Regions from separate parts of the Vallitalea pronyensis genome, predicted to be linked through region 2. Evidence: a T-box and tRNA genes for the amino acid it is inferred to sense, from the RefSeq annotation. Region 2 holds a T-box; the other holds one or more tRNA genes.

Region 1 (12,312 bases), 1.3 Mb from region 2:
TATTTATCGACAATTCAAGTGTAAAATCCTCTCCCATCATTTACTGTGAAAATCCATCTTATTATGAAATGTTTGGGAAAATTGAATACGAAAATGAATTGGGTGTCTATACAACCAATTACACCATGATAAAAAAAGGTGTTTTGCATAACGCCAATGGGGGATATTTGATTATTAACGTGGAAAATATCCTTAAAAGTGCTTTAACTTGGGAAACCTTAAAGAAAGTGATTAATAGTAAAAAGTTGGTATTCGAAAATATTAGAGAACAATTAGGTGCTTTGCCCATAAAAACAATAAAACCAGAACCTATACCCATAGACTTAAAAGTTATCTTAATAGGTAATGAGAATATCTACCGCTTACTATATGCTTATGATTCCGAATTTAAAGAACTGTATAAACTTCACGTACAGTTACGTACAGAAGTTGAAAAGAACAAGAAGATTATCAGTCGGTATTATCATTACTTTGATGAAGTATGCCATAAAAATGGGTATCATATGCTGACAAGTGATGCTAAAAACGAAGTGTTAAAATATGCATCCCGCGTTGCGGAAGATAGAAATAAACTCACAACTAAATTTTCAGTGCTGATTGATTTGATTTCAGAGGCCCATTTATGTGCAATTCATGAGGATATAAGTGTGATCAATGCGACCATGATTAAACAGGCACTCCATAAGCAAAAGAATCGTTCTGCCCTGTTAAAAGAAAATCTAAATGACTTATATGAAAAAGGAAAACTTATTATAGACTGTAAAGATAAAAAAGTTGGTCAGATTAATGGCATCGCTTTATCCGATTATAGTGAGAGTACCATTGCACGTATTATTCGTATTACAGCTGTCACCTACATGGGGAAACTAGGCGTTATTAATATTGAAAAAGAGAACAAACTTAGTGGCAGTATTTTTGATAAAGGCATTGGGATTTTATCGGGCTATATAGGAAATCGCTATGCCCAGGAGTATCCTTTTATGCTTAACTGCCAATTATGTTTTGAACAGGTTTACAATATTATTGATGGTGATAGTGCATCCTGTGCTGAATTGTATGCTATTTTATCAAGCTTATCAGAAATCCCCTTCGATCAAGGATTAGCCATTACAGGTTCTGTTGATCAGTTAGGTAATGTTCAGCCTATTGGTGGTGTGAATGATAAGATTAGGGGCTGTTATGATTTATTTAAAACAAAGGGACTAACAGGTGAACAAGGGGTAATTATCCCTAAACATAATGTGGATGAAATCATATTAGGTGATGATATATTAGATGATGTAAAAGCTGGTTTGTTCCATATATATGCTATTAGTAAGATAGAAGAAGGTGTGGAGATTTTTACAGACTTCACCATGAAAGATATTGATGAGAAGATACATGATAAGTTGAAGAGTAATTTTGAGAAGCGTATGGAGAAGAAATCGTAAAGGAACTGTTGTATAGATAGGTTTTCATTGCTAGATGGGTACAGATGAGGTAAGTTGTTGAGTAGTTAATAGCGAACATAGGGCTAGAAGCAAGGGAATATAGTAGATTTAGCTTGCCTTACCTTGAGGGGCGAGTCGGTCAGCGCTAAATCTACTATATTCCCTTTGCTAATGGCTCGTGTGATGTTTATTAAGTTTGTCTTAAGTGCAAAAGAATGAGAAGTTGCTATTAGTTTTTATATGTTGGACTTGCTATTATCCATAAATATGATACAATGCTATGTGAAAGGGTTATTTTAAAGATATCGTATAATTCTTTAGGGTGAGTAGCACATTAAGATTAAATGGTTAATAAAAGATTTTCTTAATATAGAAGGAGGAATTAGTAGATGGGAACAATTGATACAACAACAATTAATGCCATTCGATTATTATCGGCAGAAGGTGTTCAGAAAGCCAATTCAGGTCATCCTGGCCTGCCAATGGGAGCAGCACCTATGGCTTATGAATTATGGGCCAAGCATATGAAACACAATCCAAGCGATCCTAATTGGATAAATCGTGATCGCTTCATCTTATCAGCAGGACATGGTTCCATGTTACTGTACTCATTATTACACTTATTTGGATATGGACTAACCATTGATGATTTAAAAGCATTTAGACAATGGGGAAGTAAGACGCCAGGACATCCTGAGTATGGTCATACTGTAGGTGTAGATACGACAACTGGACCATTGGGTGCAGGATTTGCAACAGGTGTTGGTATGGCTATGGCAGAAGCAAATCTAGCGGCTAATTTTAATAAAGATGATTTTAAGATTGTGGATCATTACACCTATGCTATCGTTGGTGATGGCTGTATGATGGAGGGTATCACTTCAGAGGCGGCTTCATTAGCAGGTACATTAAAGCTTGGTAAATTCATTGCTTTATATGATTCAAATAAAATAACCATTGAAGGCAGTACAGATATTGCTTTTACAGAAGATGTAGCGAAGCGTTTTGAAGCCTATGGATGGCAAGTAATCACAGTTGAAGATGGTAACGATTTAGATGCCATTGGAAAAGCCATTGAAACAGCTAAAGGGGATTTGGAAAGACCCTCATTAATTGTTGTAAAGACTCAAATAGGCTATGGTTGTCCAGCAAAACAAGGGAAAGCTTCAGCACACGGAGAACCCCTTGGTGTAGATAATCTTGCTGAAACAAAGAAATTTTTTGAGTTCCCATTAGATCAGGAATTCCATGTGCCAGAAGAAGTATATAGCCATATGGATACCCTTAAAGAACAAGGTAAGCGTGAGCAGGAAGACTGGGATAGTATGTTTGCAGAATATGCTGCCAAGTACTCAGAGCTAGCTGACCAGTGGAAAATCTGGACAAGCAAAGAACTGCCCGTTGATTTATTGAATGATGAAGATTATTGGACCTTTGATAAGAAGCCTAATGCGACCCGTGCCGTTTCTGGTCAGATTATCAATCGTTTAACCAAATACTTACCTAATATGTTTGGTGGAGCAGCTGACCTTGCACCATCGACGAAGACATACATGACAGACAGAGGTGATTTCTCTGGTGATGATTATGCAGGTATGAACCTACACTTTGGTGTGAGAGAATTGGCTATGGCTGCTATGGCAAATGGTATTGCACTCCATGGAGCACACAAGCCTTTCTGCGCAACATTCTTTGTGTTTAGTGATTACATTAAGCCAAGTATTCGTTTATCAGCGCTGATGAACTTGCCTGTAACCTATGTGTTAACCCACGACAGTATTGGTGTTGGTGAAGATGGACCGACCCACCAACCCATTGAACAACTGGCTATGCTTAGAAGTGTACCAAACATGGTGACTTATCGTCCTGCCGATGCAAAAGAAACCGCAGCAGCATGGTATCATGCGATTTCATCCAAAGATACACCAACAGCACTTGTGTTAACAAGACAGAACCTTCCTTATTATGAAGAAACCAGCAAAGATGCTCTCAAAGGAGGGTATGTGTTAGTCGATTCTGAGAAAGATGTACCGGACATGTTATTAATGGCTAGCGGTTCAGAAGTTGAATGTGTCTACGAAGCAGCTAAAAAATTAAAAGCAGATGGTATTGATGTGCGTGTCATCAGTATGCCTTCTATGGATATCTATGATAGTCAGTCAGCAGCATACAAAGAAAGTGTTATGCCAAAAGCTGTAAGAAAACGTGTAGCTATTGAAGCAGGTGCCACAATGGGATGGTACAAATATGTAGGTCTTGATGGTGAAGTCATTGGTCTTGATCATTTTGGAGCATCAGCACCTGCAGCAAAAGTATTTGAAGCATTTGGTATCACTGCTGACCATACGTATGAAATAGCAAAAAAAGTATACGAGAATTAAGATAAATAGCGGGGAGAAATCCTCGCTATGTTTTTGTATCTTATACAAGGAAAGTTCTCAATTTAACAAATGAGATAGAAGCATTCTCATTTGTGCTAAGGAAACTTTCCTAACGACAAATCCGTTTTACGGAACGAGGCGTAGCCTCTTTTTGTTCTTGTGTAAGAAAGTCATGTATCTTGCTTACAATGAATCCTATTTTCCTTGGAAAGAAAAAGCACTGTCTCCATGATTAAAACATGAATTCCTTTTAAATAAAACGCAAAATCATGAATGGATAGTTTAAATATTCCAGTGCCTTATTGAAGAAATTACCTATATACAGATGAACATAGGAGCGTTATAATAATTCCATAGGAAGAAATCGTTTTGCATTACACATTACTTTAAGGTATGTAGGCAAAGAGATTGTTTTGTTATGCAAATGGGATGACAACCTTTTTGCAGGCAAAGCCAATTTGAATCACTTCAAAGAATAAAATCCTTAACACAACTAAAAACAACCTAGTGAGGGGATAAGCGAATGGAGAAATACGAAGAAAAAGTCATAAAAGATAACGTCCTAACAGAGGTATATTGTAACAAGTGTGGTAAGTTGATATATGATCAACATACTAAGAAAAAAGTCGATTATCTTAGCCTTACGAAAGAATGGGGATATTTCTCCAATAAGGATATGGAAATTCATAGTTTTGATTTATGTGAAGAATGTTATGATGAATTTATTGAAAGTTTTAAGTATCCTCCCAGCAAAACCAAAAAATAATGGGTCATAAAGACTGTTCCATCAATGCCTTTTCAACGTCTTCTATTTATAGACATATAACGATAAGCAATGATGCATTGGTTAGACAGTCTTATTACATAAAGGTAGAAACGATTAAAATGGTGACCTCACCATTTTTTTAATTTGAGATAAAATGTGCATACTTATAATAGAGATGACTGGTGAAGATGATAAGTTTATGTTACAATATTAAAGAATTTTAGAATGGAAAAGACAAAAGTTAAAGATACTTATACTGAGGAAGAGGTAGTAAAATGTTAGACGTATGTTTATTAGGTACAGGTGGGATGATGCCCTTACCAAATAGATGGTTAACTTCACTGATGTTGAGACATAATGGCAGCAACATGCTTATCGACTGCGGTGAAGGCACCCAAATATCTATCCGTCAGAAAGGATGGAGTTTTAAACCTATTGATGTCATATGTTTTACCCATTATCATGGGGATCATATAGGGGGATTACCTGGCTTATTATTAACCATTGGTAATTCAGATCGGCGTGAGCCCATTACACTAATAGGACCAAAGGGACTAGAGCGGGTTGTAAAAGGTCTTCGTGTTATAGCGCCTGAATTACCTTTTGCACTTGATTTTATTGAGTTACATGAGCAATACCATACGTTGCAGGTAAAAGGTTATACCCTTGAAGCCTATAAACTAAATCATAATGTGACATGTTATGGTTATAATGTTAATATTAATAGGCAAGGCAAGTTTCTAGTGGAAAAAGCAAAAGCATTAGGCTTACCGGTACAGTACTGGAATACTCTCCAAAAAGGTGGTACAGTGACTTATCAAGATAAAGAATATCAACCTGATGCAGTATTGGGAGCTCCTAGAAAAGGTATAAAACTCAGTTATTGCACGGATACCCGTCCAGTGAAAAACATAGAAATGCATGCAAAAGATGCGGATTTATTTATATGTGAAGGCATGTATGCTGATGAAGAAAAAGAAAACAGAGCCAATGAATACAAACATATGACTTTTGAAGAAGCAGCATCTTTAGCATCAAAAGCCCATGTAAAAGAATTATGGTTGACCCATTTTAGCCCATCGTTAGTTCGACCTAAAGATTATGTACATGTTGCGCAAAAATACTTTGAAAATACAAAAGTAGGTAAAGACCGCATGTCAACAACTTTAAAGTTTGAAGAATAAGGGTTATCCTTTTGCTGAGTTGATTCGATATATTATATAGAATGATTTGTATAACATACGCATACCATAGCAAGAGGTTGATAATGGAGTGATGAGGATGAGAAAATACATTGCAATATTAATATTGGTGAGTTTAGGGGTAATCTTATTTGTTGTATTTGATAATCAAACAAGTGAAGATAACGAAGAAAAATCATTGATGACCAGTGGTGATCGTCTTTTAGATGATTTGAAAGAAGACTATGAAGGTACATTGCTTAACATAAGGGATTTGCAAAAAACACCACAACAAGTCATTAAGTTTAACAACACAGTTATGAAAAAACTCTATGGTCACGACATAAGTGAAGATGACATTGAGTTACTTTTGAAAGTGCAAAGAGTACTCTATGATGAAGAACTATTAGAAAAAAACCCAAAGGATGTACATTATCAAAGGGCAAAAGAAGAGATTCAAGCCTTTGAAGATAGTGATACCAAAATCATAGGGTATGACATTCAAGAAGACCAACAAGAAAAAGATGGTATGGTCATGATAAAAGTAGTCTTTTATTTAAACAAGGTTGGATCCAATGGGGAAATTTATGAAGAATTTTTATTGGTAGAAAAAGAGGGGCTTTGGAAAATAAAAGGTTGGCAAACAACACAGGAATTTATAGTAGTAGGTGATTAAATGAAAGATGTCATAATTATGGCTATAGAGACATCATGCGATGAAACATCCGTAGCCCTTGTCAAAAATGGAAAAGATATATTATCCAATATCATATCTTCTCAAATTGATTTACATGAAAAATTTGGAGGCGTTGTACCTGAGATAGCTTCTAGAAAACACATTGAAAACATCGACCCTGTGATACAGGAAGCTTTAGATGTGGCTCATGTAAGCTTGGAAGATATAGATGCCATTGCCGTTACATATGGACCAGGTCTTGTAGGTGCTTTGTTGGTAGGGTTAGCAGAAGCTAAGGCAATAGCTTTTGCAACCAATAAACCACTTATTGGTATACACCATATTGAAGGGCACATTAGTGCGAATTACATTGAAAATGATTTTCAACCACCATTTATTGGCATGGTTGTATCAGGCGGGCATACCCACTTGGTTCACGTAAAAGATTATGGTGTGTATGAAATTTTAGGGAAGACACGAGATGATGCTGCGGGCGAAGCTTTCGATAAAGTTGCTAGAGCCATAGGTCTCGGATATCCAGGAGGCCCTAAAATTGATAAAATAGCAAAAGAAGGCGATGAAAATGCCATTGAATTTCCAAGGTCTTATTTAGAGAATGGGTCTTATGATTTTAGCTTTAGTGGTGTAAAATCTGCTGTGCTCAATTACATTAACCAATGCAAAATGAAAGATGAACCCATTCATGTACCGAATATTGCAGCAAGTTTTCAAAAAGCTGTTGTGGAGGTCATTGTCAATAAAACCATAAAAGCTGCTCAGACGGAAGGACTGCACAAAGTTGCTTTAGCAGGAGGGGTAGCAGCCAATAGTAAGCTGCGAGAAATGATGACAATTGCTTGTAAAGAAGCGGATATTGTACTGAATTATCCATCACCTGTGTACTGTACAGATAATGCAGCGATGATTGGGGTAGCAGCTTATCATGAATATCTAAAAGGTGTTCGGCATACAATGGCGTTAAACGCCGTACCTTATCTAAAGTTAGGGAGTCGGATATAGGCATATAAATAGAAAAAAGAATTCATGCATATGGTAGATGTGTGGACATACCCATGAAATAAAAATAAAAGGCGATCTCACGAAGTGATGAGACCGCCTTGTTTTATTCTATGACTTAAGCTGTTGGTGGTGGTGTGAATACACGATTACTCATTTCTGTATCAATAGCATACATAATGGACATATCGCCATTGGCTCTTTTGATTTTTTGAAGAATACCTTTAGCCGTAGCTTCTTCTTCCACTTGTTCATCAATAAACCATTTCAAGAAACTGATTGTAGCATGTTCTCTTTCTTCCATAGCAATATCCATAAGTTTGTAGATACGAGCAGTTACAAATTTTTCATGTGCAAGGGTTTTTTCGTAAATCTCCTCCATATCCTTATAGTCACTTGGAGGTGTATCTAAACCGTGAATAACGACTGTCTCATCCATTTCATTAACAAAGTTAAAGAATTTCATAGCATGGAACTTTTCTTCTTCGGCTTGTACCATAAAGAAGTTAGCAAATCCATCAAAATCAATGGAATAACAATAAGCTGCCATGGCTAAATATAAATGAGATGAGTAAAACTCATATTGAATCTGTTCATTAATAGCGTCCAATAATTTTTTACTTAACATAATTGTTCCTCCTTAATATCGTATTGAGCATCTTATAAACAAAACGTATGATGATACTCGTCTTTATTATAACAAGAAAATCCACTCAATGAAAGATGGAACAAGAATTATTTAGTAATAACACGTTCCTTCTTTTCAATTAGTATACAATAGTTTAAAATAGATTATACATCCTAGCTACAGTGTTTATTCAATCCCCTATAGTTCATAATAATAGGTACACATACAAATGATATTTAAAGGAGACGTAAAATGGACCAATTAAAATGTACAGTCATTATTCCTGCTGCTGGTAAAGGGAAAAGAATGAAGCATCATCAGCATAAGCAATATATTGAACTAAAAGGTAAACCAATTTTGGTATATACCTTGGAGGCTTTTATGCGGTGTGATGCCATTACGCATATTATTATTGTTGTGGGACAAGGTGAAGTCGACTATTGTAAACAAGAAATTGTTCAACCGTACAGCTTAGATAAGGTCATATCTGTAATAGAAGGTGGGAAAGAAAGACAAGATTCTGTATATGAGGGCATCAAATGTATCCCACAGGAAACAGATATTGTATTAATTCATGATGCAGCACGTCCTTTTATACAAGAAGAGCATATAATAAGTACGATTAAGGAAGCAAATAAGAGTGGTGCATGTGTGTTAGGTGTTAAAGTTAAAGATACAATAAAAGTGGTTAATAATGAAGGAAATATTATAAGCACACCTAATCGGGATATGCTTTGGGCGATACAAACACCACAAACATTTAAAAAAGAAATCATTAAAGAAGCTTATGAACAAGCCATAAAATATAAGTTTGTAGCCACAGATGATGCCATGGTTGTAGAGAAATATGCTGACACAACCGTAACCATTGTAGAGGGTTCCTATGGTAACATAAAAATCACTACCCAGGAAGACTTAATGGTGGCGAATGCTTTGGATTTATAGGTGTCGGATGGATAGCTTCTATAGGAGTATTTGTCAGAATATAATAATATTGCATAAAGCTATTGACACCCCTATTGATATGCGATATAATACCGCTTGTCGCTAAGCAATAACGAAAAAAAACAACGCATAAAAAGTTGAAAAAAGTTATAAAAAATGCTTGACACTTAACACAAGATATGATAAATTATTAAAGCGCTCGATTGTGAGCTACAAGCATGGAGAGGTGTCCGAGTGGCTTAAGGAGCTGGTCTTGAAAACCAGTGACTCCGAAAGGGGCCGTGGGTTCAAATCCCACCTTCTCCGCTCAATAATTTTAAAACTACTGTATAGAAGTTTTGGATTATTATTGAATGCATATATCGCGAAGTGTTTTGAAACGGCTTGGAGAAGTACCCAAGCGGCTGAAGGGGCTCCCCTGGAAAGGGAGTAGGTCGTTAACGCGGCGCGAGGGTTCAAATCCCTCCTTCTCCGTTAAAAGCAATCATCTGGAAAGATGATGAAAGCTGTTGACAAGCATCATAAAATATGATAATATATTCTTCGCTAATGCAATAAGTTGAAGCAGCAGAACCTTGAAAACTGAACAGTGAAACAAACCAAAAGCTTATAAAAGCTTTACCCAAATAATTCCTTTGTAAATTCAGAGAATTGTTTTGTTTAACTTAGCAATCTCAAACAAAGAGACGGTAGTCTATAAAATACAATTGCCAGATTAGTCTGGTCAGAATAAACTTTTTAACATGAGAGTTTGATCCTGGCTCAGGATGAACGCTGGCGGCGTGCTTAACACATGCAAGTCGAGCGAGAAACTTAAGGATGAACCTTCGGGTGATTCCTTAAGTGGACAGCGGCGGACGGGTGAGTAACGCGTGGGTAACCTGCCCTATGCAGGGGGATAACGCACTGAAAAGTGCGCTAATACCGCATAAGACCACAGAATCACATGATCCAGTGGTAAAAACTCCGGTGGCATAGGATGGACCCGCGTCTGATTAGCTAGTAGGTGAGGTAACGGCTCACCTAGGCGACGATCAGTAGCCGACCTGAGAGGGTGATCGGCCACATTGGGACTGAGACACGGCCCAAACTCCTACGGGAGGCAGCAGTGGGGAATATTGCACAATGGGGGAAACCCTGATGCAGCGACGCCGCGTGAAGGAAGAAGGTTTTCGGATCGTAAACTTCTATCAGCAGGGAAGATAGTGACAGTACCTGACTAAGAAGCCCCGGCTAACTACGTGCCAGCAGCCGCGGTAATACGTAGGGGGCAAGCGTTATCCGGATTTACTGGGTGTAAAGGGTGCGTAGGCGGCGGAGTAAGTCAGATGTGAAAGCCCCAGGCTCAACCTGGGGACTGCATTTGAAACTGCTTTGCTAGAGTGCAGGAGAGGAAAGTGGAATTCCTAGTGTAGCGGTGAAATGCGTAGATATTAGGAGGAACACCAGTGGCGAAGGCGACTTTCTGGACTGTAACTGACGCTGAGGCACGAAAGCGTGGGGAGCGAACAGGATTAGATACCCTGGTAGTCCACGCCGTAAACGATGAATGCTAGGTGTCGGGGGTCGAACCTCGGTGCCGCAGCAAACGCATTAAGCATTCCACCTGGGGAGTACGATCGCAAGATTGAAACTCAAAGGAATTGACGGGGGCCCGCACAAGCGGTGGAGCATGTGGTTTAATTCGAAGCAACGCGAAGAACCTTACCAAATCTTGACATCCTTCTGACCGTTCCTTAATCGGAACTTTCCTTCGGGACAGAAGAGACAGGTGGTGCATGGTTGTCGTCAGCTCGTGTCGTGAGATGTTGGGTTAAGTCCCGCAACGAGCGCAACCCTTATCTTTAGTAGCCAGCAAGTAAAGTTGGGGACTCTAGAGAGACTGCCGGGGACAACTCGGAGGAAGGTGGGGATGACGTCAAATCATCATGCCCCTTATGATTTGGGCTACACACGTGCTACAATGGTAGTGACAAAGGGAAGCGAAGTGGTGACATGGAGCCAACCCCAAAAAAGCTATCCCAGTTCGGATTGTAGTCTGCAACTCGACTACATGAAGTTGGAATCGCTAGTAATCGCGAATCAGCATGTCGCGGTGAATACGTTCCCGGGCCTTGTACACACCGCCCGTCACACCACGGGAGTTGGAAGCGCCCGAAGCCAGTGACCAAACCTTTATGGATGGAGCTGTCGAAGGTGAAGCCGATGACTGGGGTGAAGTCGTAACAAGGTAGCCGTATCGGAAGGTGCGGCTGGATCACCTCCTTTCTAAGGAAGATCGTTAAAGCCGAGGCTTTAAACGATAAGTAGAATTGCATGGAATAGTAAAGCATAGCTAAAAGTTCGTTTCACTGTTGAGTATTCAAGGGAAAACAACATATACCGTTTATTCTAAGAATAGAAGAGATTTCTGGTGGTGATGCGTCTATGGGACATACCCGTTCTCATACCGAACACGATGGTCAAGCCACAGACGGCCGATGGTACTTGGTTGGAGACGACCTGGGAGAGTAGGTGGCTGCCAGATTGCCAATAACACGCTCAGCGTGTCAGGGCTCATAGCTCAGCTGGTTAGAGCGCACGCCTGATAAGCGTGAGGTCGGTGGTTCGAGTCCACTTGAGCCCACCAATTAACAATTTCATACACAAAAAGAACACCATGGGGGTATAGCTCAGTTGGGAGAGCACCTGCCTTGCAAGCAGGGGGTCAGGAGTTCGAATCTCCTTATCTCCATTGTCTCTTGAAAAGAAACAATTAAGCATGGGCTTTGCATATGCAAAACGATTGCTTTTATACAAGAGATTTGAACATTGAAAACTTCACATTGAAAAGATATTTAACAAAGAAGAAGTCATTCTTTCAGGAGATAACTTCTAGGGAAAGAACCTTTTGTCATGCCATAAAACGTATGCAAAAGAACTTAGCCATTTGTTAAATACTGACATCAAATGATAATCAATTATCCTATGATTTAAAAAAGAAAGCACTTGTTTTGCATACGCAAAGCCAATGCTTAAAAGAACCAAGAGTAACCAAGAACAAGCTACGTATCCTATTGTTTATAATAGGAGCATACAAATAACTTGTAAATCTTAGCTCTTAGTGCGATCAATGCATGCTTGATTGGAAGGTTGTTGTGACGTTATGTTATGATAATTTTACGAGAAAAGCTGTTTATGGCAACATTTATTCTCAAATCGTTCTTCTAAGCTTTAAAAATCACCCAAAACCGTGGTGATATTTAAACCTAAGAATCACGAAAAGATAGGCAATCGTTTTGCATGCGC
Region 2 (12,312 bases):
TCATTTTCTATACAACATCAATATGGACTGTATTGGAAAAAAAGATGGCGGTGATCTAGCCGTTAATAGCCAACGAGAAGAATTGCTTCTCAATAAAAAATTACAAGAAGCCTTATTTAATCATTTTTCTGAAAGTGATATACCGGTAACCGACCAATTTTATGGTTTAAGTGACCACTACTCTTTTAATCGGATGAATGTTCCCGGTGTAACCATTGGTCAAGGAGAAGTTTTTGGCGAAAACGACACGACTAGCATTCATACGCCTGAAGATACCGTTGATATCGTTGACTATGATTATATGAATCGTGTTGTAGATGTTCTATATGATTTTATTATCCATCATGATGGGAACATGTTCCGACGCCATGAGGATGTATCCTTATCTGTTACTGGAGCACGATGGATTGAGAGAAACCTCTTACACCCATTGACAGCATAGGCATTCACCGTCCAGAACGAAGCGACTTCGTCGCGTCTTGCGAAGCACGTTGTTGCGTTAGGCAAGTTTCCTGGACGCATATGAAAACACTTTTATTTCATATGCTAAATTCAGAGGACTTTCCTAAAGAACAATGAAAAGGCTATGGCATCAAACACATGTTTTAATGCCATAGCCACATTATTTAAACAAATTCAATATGTCCTTGTATCATGCAGACGCCTTTAAAGCGCATGCCTTTTGAGGGTATACCCATTAAATCCTTCTTATTAATACACACCTCTACGCGAAAATTAAGACAATCTAAATCTAAGATATAAACCTCTTCACCTGTCATGGTATTACGGACCATACGAGAATCCAATATGGTACCAAGAAGGGAATATTCCGATTCATGAAACCCATGGGGTATAAAATAACCTTCTAATATGGTTAATAAATCTTCATGTCTTGTCCGGTATTGAAACAGCTCTTCTGTTTGCTCTGCATCGATTTCCAACAAGGAGATAGCCTCTTCATCACCATCTTTTGCCATTTCCAATAGGGATGCCCGCCATTTTTCCTCTTCTTCTTCCACCATGATATCCACTTCATCTTTACTTATGGGTAATATAACCGTTCCTTCTATGGAAAAAGCAACCAATCGAAGGCAACGTATATAGACATCTCTTTCTTCACCAATATCAAAGTAATCCACTAGATTTTGCAAGTAAAAAGTCATGGCATTACCTGTTTTATCATCTTCAAAAAAACCATAATACTCATCTTTACCAAAATCAGCTTCTATCACATCAATCTCACCTACATCCATGGGAATTGTACCTTTCTTATAGGGTAGCACGGATGAAACTTTTATCTCTTCCTGGTCGTCTAATTCTCCTCGAACCATGATGCCCAATTCTTCTTGATACTTTTTATGGTATTCTACCTTTAGCTTTTCCTTGCCAAAATTAGATATATACTTCTCTGTTGGGTTTTGAATGATATCTCTGACTAGCTCTTTTATTTGTTCTTTATTGGCATATCCTTTAAAGCCAATTGCGCTTAAGTACTTTTCCATCCTATTCACCACTCTTTTAGCTTTAATAAGTCAAATCATCATGATGTAACGCGCTATATAGTTGCTCTTTGACTTAAAGAGTTCCTTCATCTTTTTCATCTTGTCGTTATGCATCATATAAGTGTAACTAGAACTATAGTATCATTCAATGCACTAATTGTCTAGCTTTATCCATTAGAAATATCCACAAAGAAGCTACCCAAATTATGCTGCAAAGCTGAGGAAACGTTTATCCTTCGTTTCTTCTCTTTAGCATAACCCAGATAGCCTTTATTTGACCTATGATTGATTATTGGCGTAGTGCTTGTTCGATGTCCGCCTTAATATCTTCTATGTTTTCAATACCAACAGAAAACCGTATTAAATCCGGTCTTACCCCTGATGCCAATTGCTCCTCTTCGGTTAACTGACGATGGGTTGTACTTGCTGGATGGAGCATACAAGACCGTGTGTCTGCCACATGAACCACTAAGGCAATCATTTTGAGGTTATTAATGAGCTTTTCCCCTGCCTCTCGACCACCTTTTACACCAAAGGTTAAAACACCACTGCATCCTAGAGGCAAGTACTCCTTAGCTAAAGCATGACTAGGATGACTATCTAGACCAGGATATACCACCCATTCAATCTGGTCATGCTGCTCTAACCACTTAGCAATGGATAATGCGTTTTCACTATGCCGCTCCATTCTGAGTGGCAAAGTCTCTAATCCAACACTCATTAAGAACCCATTAAAAGGACTCATGGTTGAACCCATATCCCGTAATAATTGCACTCTTGCTTTGGTGATGTAGGCTGCTTCCTTAAAGTCTCTTACATATACCACACCGTGATAACTGGCATCAGGAGATGTCATTTCTGGAAACTTACCATTGGTCCAATCAAACTGGCCACTGTCAATGATCATACCACCAACACTTGTGGCATGCCCATCGATATATTTCGTACAAGAATGTATGACAATATCCGCTCCATGCTCAATGGGACGGCATAGATAAGGTGTAGCAAATGTATTGTCAACAATTAGGGGTAGTTGGTTGTCATGGGCTAACATGGCAAACTTATTAAAATCTAAGATATTTAGTAAAGGATTCCCAATGGTCTCTGCAAATACCGCTTTAGTATTGGGTTGAATATAGCTTTTTAAGGCTTCCAGACTTAATTCAGGGTCAACAAATGTGACATCAATGCCAAATTTTTCAAAGGTTGTCTTCAATAAAGAAAAAGAACCTCCATATAAGGTATTGGCTGCTACGATATGTTCTCCAGATGAACAGATGGTCATAATGGCTATCATCGTCGCTGCTTGTCCAGATGACGTGGCCATAGCACCTATACCACCTTCCATCATTGCCATTTTCTTTTCTAGTGCCTCTAATGTTGGATTGCTGATTCTTGTATACATATGTCCTGGGGCTTCCAGATCAAACAATTTTGCTACCTGTTCACAAGTATCATATTTATAGGTTGTGCTTTGATAAATAGGTAAGACTCTGGGTTCACCACTTTTTGGTTCATAACCGCCTTGTACGGCTGTTGTTTCTATACGCCACTTATTATCCACGTTAATGACCTCCTTCTTATGGATGTACCGACTTTAAATATTGTATATATTATAAAATAGAATGTATAAAAATTCAATGAAAAGGTGTTCCTATTGTGCCATGATACTATTTTTTTACATGTTGATGCCCTTCAACTTGCATGCTTAGCCTTACTCATATAATTTTTTTAATTCTGCGTCTTTTTTAAATCTATAGGTTTACATCCCTAAATATGTTTGCTACAATAAAATATAGAATATTGAAAGCCATTAAGAGAAAAGCTAAGGGTAAGGACTTATTAGGGGGATTATCAAATGGAAGATATCAATAACTATTACGAAGTAGCTGAGCTTCTAAAAGTATTAGGACACCCCGTTAGGCTGTGTATTGTCAACGGATTACTTCGAAATAAAGGCTGTAATGTTTCATTCATGCAGAGCTGTCTAAATATACCTCAATCAACAGTCTCCCAACATCTTGCAAAATTAAAGTCAGCTGGTATTATTGTTGGTGAACGAAACGGACTTGAAATAAAATATAAAGTAGTCAATCAAATCGCCATCGATCTTGTAACGTCTTTATTTGATGAATAATTACACAAGAATAGCGTCTTCGTAATAACTTCCCTCAGGGAAGCTAAAGTGCCAAAGAAAGTATGCATCAACACTTTCTTATAGCAAAAAGAGTGCTCATCATCTACAAAAGATGGATAGGCACTCTATTATATTATCCTGTGAAACTAGTTAACAGGTTTAATGACGGATTGGTGACCCATATAAGGCCGTAAAGCAACAGGAATATTTACAGAACCGTCTTCATTTAAGTTATTTTCTAAGAAAGCAATGAGCATACGTGGTGGCGCAACAACTGTGTTATTTAAGGTGTGTGCAAAGAACTTGCCGCTTTCTCCGACTACTCGGATTTTTAAGCGCCTTGCCTGTGCATCCCCTAGGTTAGAACAACTGCCTACCTCAAAATACTTTTTCTGTCTAGGCGACCAAGCTTCTACGTCAATGGACTTCACTTTTAAGTCTGCAAGATCCCCTGAACAGCATTCTAATGTTCTGACAGGTATATCCATGGAACAAAATAGATCCACTGTGTTCTGCCATAACTTATCAAACCACGCCATGCTGTCTTCAGGCTTACACACCACAATCATTTCTTGTTTTTCAAATTGATGGATCCGGTAAACACCTCTTTCTTCTATACCATGAGCCCCTTTTTCTTTTCTAAAACAAGGTGAATAACTTGTTAAAGCATGTGGTAATGACGTTTCTTGTAAAATCGTATCAATGTATTTACCGATCATGGAATGTTCGCTTGTACCAATTAAAAAGAGATCTTCACCTTCTATTTTATACATCATGGCTTCCATTTCAGCAAAACTCATAACACCTGCAACCACGTCACTACGAATCATGTACGGCGGAATACAATAGGTAAAACCACGATCAATCATAAAATCTCGCGCATAGGAAATGACCGCCGAGTGAATGCGAGCCATATCACCCATGAGATAATAAAAACCATTACCAGCAACTTTTCTAGCGCTCTCTAAATCAATACCGTTGAATCGCTTCATGATATCAGTATGATACGGAATCTCAAAATCGGGTACCACAGGGTCCCCATACCGTTCTACCTCTACGTTCTCACTATCATCTTTACCAATAGGGACGCTTTTGTCAATGATATTGGGAATAACCATCATGATCTTGTTTACTTGCTCTGCCAGTACTCTTTCTTTTTCCTCTAATTCCACTAAGCGTTCAGAACCTGCCGCTACTTGTCGTTTAACCTCTTCTGCTTCATCCTTTTCACCCTTCGCCATGAGCCCGCCAATCTGCTTTGAAAGTTTTTTCCTCTTAGCCCTTAGCTGGTCCGCTTCTTGTTGGGTGGTTCGTCGCTCTATATCTAACGCTATTACTTCATCCACCAACTCTAACTTACTATCCTGAAATTTGTTTTTCATATTTTGCTTTACAATATCCGGGTTTTCTCGTAAAAATCTTAAATCTAACATATCTACACTCCTTTACATGTATTTATTTTTTCCTACTAAAAAACCTTCCATCCCATGAAATCATGGGACGAAAGGTATCTCCGCGTTGCCACCCAAATTATTACAGCCCATTGGGCTATAATCTCTTGTATAGTTTGATAAAGGTGACTAACCTCTGATTCATCATCAGTTACTCCGGAAGTGGACAGATTGTTTCATTTTATCAGTTTTCACCAACCACTGACTCTCTTAAAAACGAAGGCAATCTTATTTTCCATCATAGCAATTCTTTTATTTATTATAATCCATATGATTTTATATTTCAATGATTTTTATTTATATTTCATAAGTATCTACAATAAAGATTTTTTTATTCTCCAATAAATCAATTTCAATCCAGTCTTCACACTTACCATGTTCATCTTCTAATATCCGTATAATGGGTCTGGTCGTGAACCCATTATTTTGTTTAAGCACAATACCTTTTCTTCCATCATTGGTTATGATACCCATACCAGAAGGATAAACAGCAATGTATTTAATAAACACATCCACAAGTTCAGCATCAAATAAGCGATTCTTATTCGCAACAAGGTATTCAATAACTTCATATATCTTATAAGCGTCACGTTGGGCATTCCTTGTAACCATCGCATCAAAAACATTACAAATAGAAATGATTTTTGTGGCATTGTTAATTTTATTGCCGCTCCATCCAAAAGGATATCCTGAACCATCTATATTTTCATGATGGGTTAAAATGATCACTTTCGATATAGAGCTAATCCATGAAGCCTCTGACAAAGCTTCATAGCCATAAATAACATGCTTTTTAATCATCTCATTTTCTTTTTCACTGAGTTTATCGGGCTTATTTAGTATTTCTTCTGGTATAAGCACTTTACCAAGATCGTGCAATAGGGCGCCAACAGCAATGTCTTTGACTTTGTTTTTATTATAGCCTAACTTAATGGCCATCAAGACTGCTAAAGCACATACATTAACCGAATGAGCATATGTATATTCATCTTTTCGACGTATATCCACTAGATTAACAATAATATTGCGTTGTGATAAAACATCATCAACAATATCATGAGCAGCATTAACAACATTGGTTAACTCCAAATGCCCTTGGGTGCTATACACCTCTAATACTTTCTTCACTTCTTTTTTACAATTCTCACGTGTCTTGTCCTCAATGAAATCATTGAGTTCCACACCCTTCGATAGTTCATCCTCAATATATATGTAATCTACTCCAAGTTCTCTTAATCGTGTCATATAAGATCTTTTTATATGAATTCCTTTCGATAAGAGAAAGCTACCATTCACTGAATAAACTGGACGAGCTACAATCTCATTTCCTTTTAGATTGTCGATCAGTACTCTTCTCATAATTATCCCACCTATGGAATTATAAAACATGTTTTAACATCTATCATATGTTAATTTCGTTATCATCCCTACAATGAAGTATAATTGCCCTATTATTATACTTTTTTTAACGAACACATTCTATATTCCTATATATTTTCAACCAAGAAAAACGTTGTGATGATTAACGTCCAAAAACTCTGATTGCCTATATTCAGCCAAAAATATATGAACAAAAAAGTATGCTTTGTTACCATTTATATACTGCCATTGGTCATATTATCGCACAGTCCCTATCTGAACAATCATATAACATGTGTCATGAAACAGCCTACAAATGTTAAAAAAATATACATACAATCCTGCCTTTATTTTTACCATCAATACAACTTGTGTCTATTTAATGTAGAAAGCTCTTTTTGATTAAAGGTTAATCGATATTATAATATCACTTTTTCAGCATCTCTTCAATTAAAATTAAAATAAATGAATAAAAAGACTTATATTGGCAATGATTATTAATGTACCATTTATTTACAATATTATATTTATGAGGAATTAGGTTTAGTCAATAAGCCTCATGAACATGGTACATCATCTAATACCCCCCTCAACCTGCGTTTTATTCCCCCCCTGAAACGCAGGTTTTTTTTGTCCATTATAAAATAGTAACTTTGTTATAATTTTAACTATTTTATGTGGTATTACATACTTAAGTAGGTTTGCTTGTCAAAAGAAGCATTTATTTTATGGCAATTTTGCACAAACAATATATGATAACCGTGTTTATATATAGGCATTCATACAGCTTGTATACTGTATTTATCGTTATTATGTACACATATTGGCTGTGTTTTTTGGTATAAGGGATTGACAATTATTTATCAATCTGTTACGATATCCTCGACGAAAGATTTTCATTATTTTTTTAGTAAGATTTGTGAAACATTTAACATAATTTAATGGTTATGCATTGGTAAAAATAAGATAAGAATAATGAAGGAGGTAGAACTTATGGCAAATCAAAAAGTTACAAAAACAAATGATATGGATGTAACCAAGATGGTGGATACATTGGTATCAAAAGCAAACAAGGCTCTTGAAGCTTACATGAACCTGGATCAGGAGCAAATAGATAATATCATCAAGGAAATGTCCCTTGCTGGTGTGGACCAACACATGTATCTTGCCAAACTGGCAGTAGAAGAAACGGGTAGAGGCGTATACGAAGATAAAATTACAAAGAACCTCTTTGCTACAGAGTATATCTATCATAGTATCAAATATGAAAAAACAGTTGGTGTCATTGATAAAAATGAAGAAGAAGATTACATGGAGGTTGCTGAACCTGTTGGTGTAGTAGCTGGTGTAACACCTGTTACAAACCCTACTTCAACAACCATGTTTAAAGCTATTATTTCCACAAAAACAAGAAACCCCATTATCTTTGCTTTTCATCCATCTGCTCAAAAGTGTTCCGCTGAATCTGCAAGAATTCTAAGAGATGCAGCTGTCAAAGCAGGTGCACCAGAAGATTGTATTCAATGGATTGAAACACCTTCACTAGAAGCTACAAGTGCATTAATGAACCATCCTGGTGTTTCCCTTATCCTAGCTACAGGTGGATCAGGCATGGTGAAGGCGGCTTACTCAACAGGAAAACCTGCCCTTGGTGTGGGACCTGGTAACGTACCATGCTTTATTGAGAAAACAGCTAATATTGAACGATCTGCTACAGACCTCATTCTATCAAAAGCTTTTGATTATGGTATGATTTGTGCGTCTGAGCAAGCTGCAATTATTGAAGAACCTATTTACAAAGCCTTTACAGATTATATGAAGAAACACCATTGCTATTTTACAACAAAAGCTGAAACGAAGCGAGTGGAAGGCGTTGTCATGAATCTTGAAAAAGGTATGGTTAATGCAGCTATTGTTGGTAAATCCCCAGTAGAAATTGCAAAGTTAGCAGGTATTGATGTACCGGAAAATACAAAGATTCTGTGTTGTGAAATAGGTGGTGTTGGTGATAAGTATCCCCTATCAAAAGAAAAATTATCACCTGTCTTAGCTATTATTAAAGCTAAGGATGTTGAAGAAGGTATTGCTTTAAGTGAAAAGATGGTAGAAATCGGCGGTCTTGGCCACTCATCTGTGGTACATTCTAATGATGATGACGTTATTCATGCTTTTTCTGATCGCTTAAAGACAGGCCGTATTATTATCAACTCTCCTTCAACCCATGGTGCTATTGGTGATATTTATAATACAAATATGCCATCCCTTACGTTAGGATGTGGTTCATACGGTAAGAACTCCACCACTTCTAATGTAACAGCAATCAACCTGATTAATAAGAAAAGGGTGGCGATCCGAAGAGTGAACATGCAGTGGTTTAAGATTCCAGAAAAAATATACTTTGAGCCTGGTTCCGTGCAATACCTTAGTAAAATGCCAAATATTACAAAAGCATTTATTGTTACAGATCCCTACATGGTTAAACTTGGCTATGTGGACAAAGTGCTCTATCATTTAAGAAATAGACACGGTTATGTACACTGCGAAATTTTCAGTGATGTTGAACCTGATCCCAGCATTGAAACCGTTAAAAAGGGTGCACAAATGATGCAAAACTTTGACCCAGATGTTATTATCGCACTGGGTGGTGGTTCGCCAATGGATGCGGCTAAAGGTATGTGGTTATTCTACGAACATCCAGAAGCGCGTTTTAGCGATATGGCTCTTAAGTTCATGGATATTCGAAAACGTGTATACAAGTTCCCTGCAATGGGTAAAAAATCAAAGTTTGTTGCCATTCCAACAACTTCAGGAACAGGTTCTGAGGTAACATCCTTTGCTGTTATTACCGATAAAACAAAAGGCATTAAGTACCCCTTAGCAGATTATGAGTTAACACCCGATGTTGCCATCATCGACCCTGACTTTGTTATGTCTGTCCCCGCTCGTGTCACAGCGAACACAGGGCTGGATGTACTGACACATGCTATAGAGGCATTCGTATCTGTACTGGCTTCTGATTATACGGATGCATTGGCTATGAAGGCCATTGAACTGGTATTTAAGTATCTTCCAAGAGCTTATAAAAATGGAAATGATGCTGAAGCAAGAGAAAAAATGCATAACGCCTCTTGTATTGCAGGTATGGCATTTACCAATGCATTCTTAGGTATTAACCATTCCCTTGCTCACAAATTAGGAGGAGAGTTCCATGTACCTCATGGTGCAGCCAATGCCATTTTATTACCACATGTTATTGAATATAATGGTTCCACTACACCAACTAAATTTGCTTCATTCCCTAAATACGAAAAATTTATTGCTCCTGAAAAATATGCTGAGATTGCTAGACATATTGGATTACCTTCTAGTACATCAGAAGAAGGTGTACAATCATTAGCAAATGCAGTACGTACACTCATGAAAGAATTAGATATGCCTATGACAGTTAAAGCATGTGATATTGATGAAAAACTATATCTAAGTAAACTTGATTACCTTGCTGATAAGGCATTTGAAGACCAGTGTACACCAGCAAACCCAAGAATGCCGCTTATTACAGAACTTGTAGACTTATACAAAAAAGCTTACTACGGAAAATAATATAGATGCACAAAGCAAAAAAGAAGGGCTGCCATTTCCTTCTTTTTTGTTATCTCTCTTTTATTATTTGTTTTAACTATTACTTCTCACCGTCCAACACGCTCTTACATAAACCTTCATTTCTATACGCGTATCCATTGTTTATTATAAAACAAACTTGTGAATGACTTCGGATACAGCATGCTCATGGTTTGTGGACTTTGTTATATAATTAGCAATTTCTTTTACTTCCTCACGAGCATTTCTAACCGCTACACCCATACCTGCATATTCTATCATGTAAATGTCATTCATACTGTCGCCTACTGCAATGATTTCTTCTTGTTTAATCTGAAGGTAGTCAGCCAGATACGCTAGTGCAAGCCCTTTATTGGCCTCTTTATTAATGACCTCTAAATATGTAGGCTTGGAGAAAAAAACATGTACTTGATCGTCATATTTTCTCTGAATATGTGTCTTCATTTCTTCTAGGGCTTCTATGTTATCACCATTGTACAATACCTTGATGGTATCATCATACACCTTAAAATCATCAACCAATTTCACCTTAATTTGACTCATGTTCTCATAAGCCTTGGTTCTTGGTGTGTATTTTTCCACAACCACATCGTCACCTTTATATAACTGAATATCCACATCATATTGTCTTCCCAGCTCAATAAACTCTTGTAAAATCTGTCCTTCAAGAGGTTTATAAAATATCCGATCATCTTGTCCATTATTAATGATGACACCGTTATACGAAATATAATAATCCGTATCTGTATGTAAGCCAATATCCTTCATGATTCTTGCAATGGACTGACTTACCCGTCCAGAACATAACGTAATGATCATACCTGCATCATGTGCCTCTTTTAAAGCTTTTATATTATCATCAGACACCACTAAGTGATCATTCAGTAATGTATCATCCAAATCTAAAACAATCATTTTGTATTTCAAAAAAAGCCCTCACTTTCAAATAGTCTGCTGTATTTTCTACTGTTAATAATTGCCTCAATGTCACTAAAACTTTTACCACTCGCATTAATCATCAGAACATTATTAGTTGTTGCAGCATTATACATATCGTTGTTAAGTATTTCATTGTATAGGCCTCTATAAGATGAGCTGGCATATATATAGATATCATGAGCATTTGCCATTGAGCCATTAATGACATGATAACCTCTATTTTTTAAATAATCATAAAGTCTATCCAACTCTTCCTGTACATATATCGTCATAACATAACACCTCCTAGTAATAATATTAGTATTACCAGGACATGTTAATTTATGATAGATTAAGCATCCTTTTTGTAAAGGACATGATAAATAAACGTTGAATACCTATCTTTGTTTCATGGCTTTTTCTAAAGCTTCTTTTTCCTCTTTGGAAAGAGCCTTGTCACACTTGCCTCTAACAATTTCTTTTACATATGTATAGCAGCCTTCTCGACTATGAATACCATTAATTAACAAACCTGTATTTTTTTGATTAATGAGGGCAACGACAAAGCTAACCTCTCCACCCATTTGCTCAAGTGCATTGTATTTGACTAAAGAAACTTTCTCAATTGATAATCGTACATGCTTCTCTAATTCCCTCATATCAAGCTGTTGTTTGTGTAGATGATCTTTCAAATCATCAATATCTTCAATATTTTGCTTAAGCACATCTTCAATACTGAAAGCTTCTTTCACTTGCATAAATCTGTAATAGCGTTTTTTCCATTTTCTACTCTTAAATGCATTCACCACAACACATATAAACATGAATAGGCTGAATACACATAAACCTAGTATTATATTAACTGTGTTGTCGGTAATAAAATCCCTTATGATATCCATTCATACAACCTTCCTTTTATTCTGTTAAGTCACCTTTACTGTAAACACACCATCTTAACCTATGGCACAATCCTACATAGGATAATCAGCATAATTAACCCACAATATGTAAACGTCATGACAATAGTTTTCTTCTGCCATGTCGGATTATACATGACTGTTCTTAATGGTTCCTATAAGCTCAATAAGACGCTCTAAATCTTCACTTGAATAATACTCAATTTCAATTTTACCTTTTTTCTTACTCTTTCTTTGAATATTAACCTTTGTACCAAAGATCTCTTTAAAACGGTCCTCTACTTCTTTATAGATAGGCGTCAACGCATCTTCACTAGTGTCCTTCTTTTCTTCTTTTGGATTCAATATACTCTTGATGAGTTTTTCTGTCTCTCTAACACTTAGGTTTTCATCAAATATACGATTAGCTA

The links. A T-box is a leader RNA that pairs with one kind of tRNA and senses whether it is charged. The one in region 2 lies ahead of serS (serine--tRNA ligase), so its partner is inferred to be a tRNA-Ser.
Region 1: it encodes a tRNA-Ser, which carries the amino acid that the T-box ahead of serS (serine--tRNA ligase) is inferred to sense. The anticodon was not compared.

Annotation. Positions count from the first base shown of each region.
Region 1 is NZ_CP058649.1:5,413,569-5,425,880, reverse strand. Features, by position in the region: gene HZI73_RS22675 (ATP-binding protein) at 1-1,430, shown strand, start outside; gene tkt (transketolase) at 1,820-3,811, shown strand; gene HZI73_RS22665 (hypothetical protein) at 4,335-4,577, shown strand; gene HZI73_RS22660 (ribonuclease Z) at 4,853-5,761, shown strand; gene HZI73_RS22655 (DUF6715 family protein) at 5,859-6,434, shown strand; gene tsaD (tRNA (adenosine(37)-N6)-threonylcarbamoyltransferase complex transferase subunit TsaD) at 6,435-7,454, shown strand; gene HZI73_RS22645 (ferritin) at 7,570-8,079, opposite strand; gene ispD (2-C-methyl-D-erythritol 4-phosphate cytidylyltransferase) at 8,332-9,024, shown strand; tRNA gene HZI73_RS22635 (tRNA-Ser) at 9,245-9,330, shown strand; tRNA gene HZI73_RS22630 (tRNA-Ser) at 9,411-9,498, shown strand; rRNA gene HZI73_RS22625 (16S ribosomal RNA) at 9,764-11,292, shown strand; rRNA gene rrf (5S ribosomal RNA) at 11,434-11,551, shown strand; tRNA gene HZI73_RS22615 (tRNA-Ile) at 11,577-11,653, shown strand; tRNA gene HZI73_RS22610 (tRNA-Ala) at 11,686-11,758, shown strand.
Region 2 is NZ_CP058649.1:433,334-445,645, reverse strand. Features, by position in the region: gene HZI73_RS01890 (M28 family metallopeptidase) at 1-442, shown strand, start outside; gene HZI73_RS01885 (DUF3881 family protein) at 627-1,502, opposite strand; gene HZI73_RS01880 (O-acetylhomoserine aminocarboxypropyltransferase/cysteine synthase family protein) at 1,792-3,066, opposite strand; gene HZI73_RS01875 (ArsR/SmtB family transcription factor) at 3,361-3,639, shown strand; gene serS (serine--tRNA ligase) at 3,786-5,072, opposite strand; T-box leader at 5,133-5,341, opposite strand; gene HZI73_RS01865 (HD-GYP domain-containing protein) at 5,388-6,449, opposite strand; gene adhE (bifunctional acetaldehyde-CoA/alcohol dehydrogenase) at 7,443-10,049, shown strand; gene HZI73_RS01855 (Cof-type HAD-IIB family hydrolase) at 10,194-10,994, opposite strand; gene HZI73_RS01850 (YkuS family protein) at 10,991-11,278, opposite strand; gene HZI73_RS01845 (DUF4446 family protein) at 11,384-11,884, opposite strand; gene HZI73_RS01840 (ParB/RepB/Spo0J family partition protein) at 12,032-12,312, opposite strand, start outside.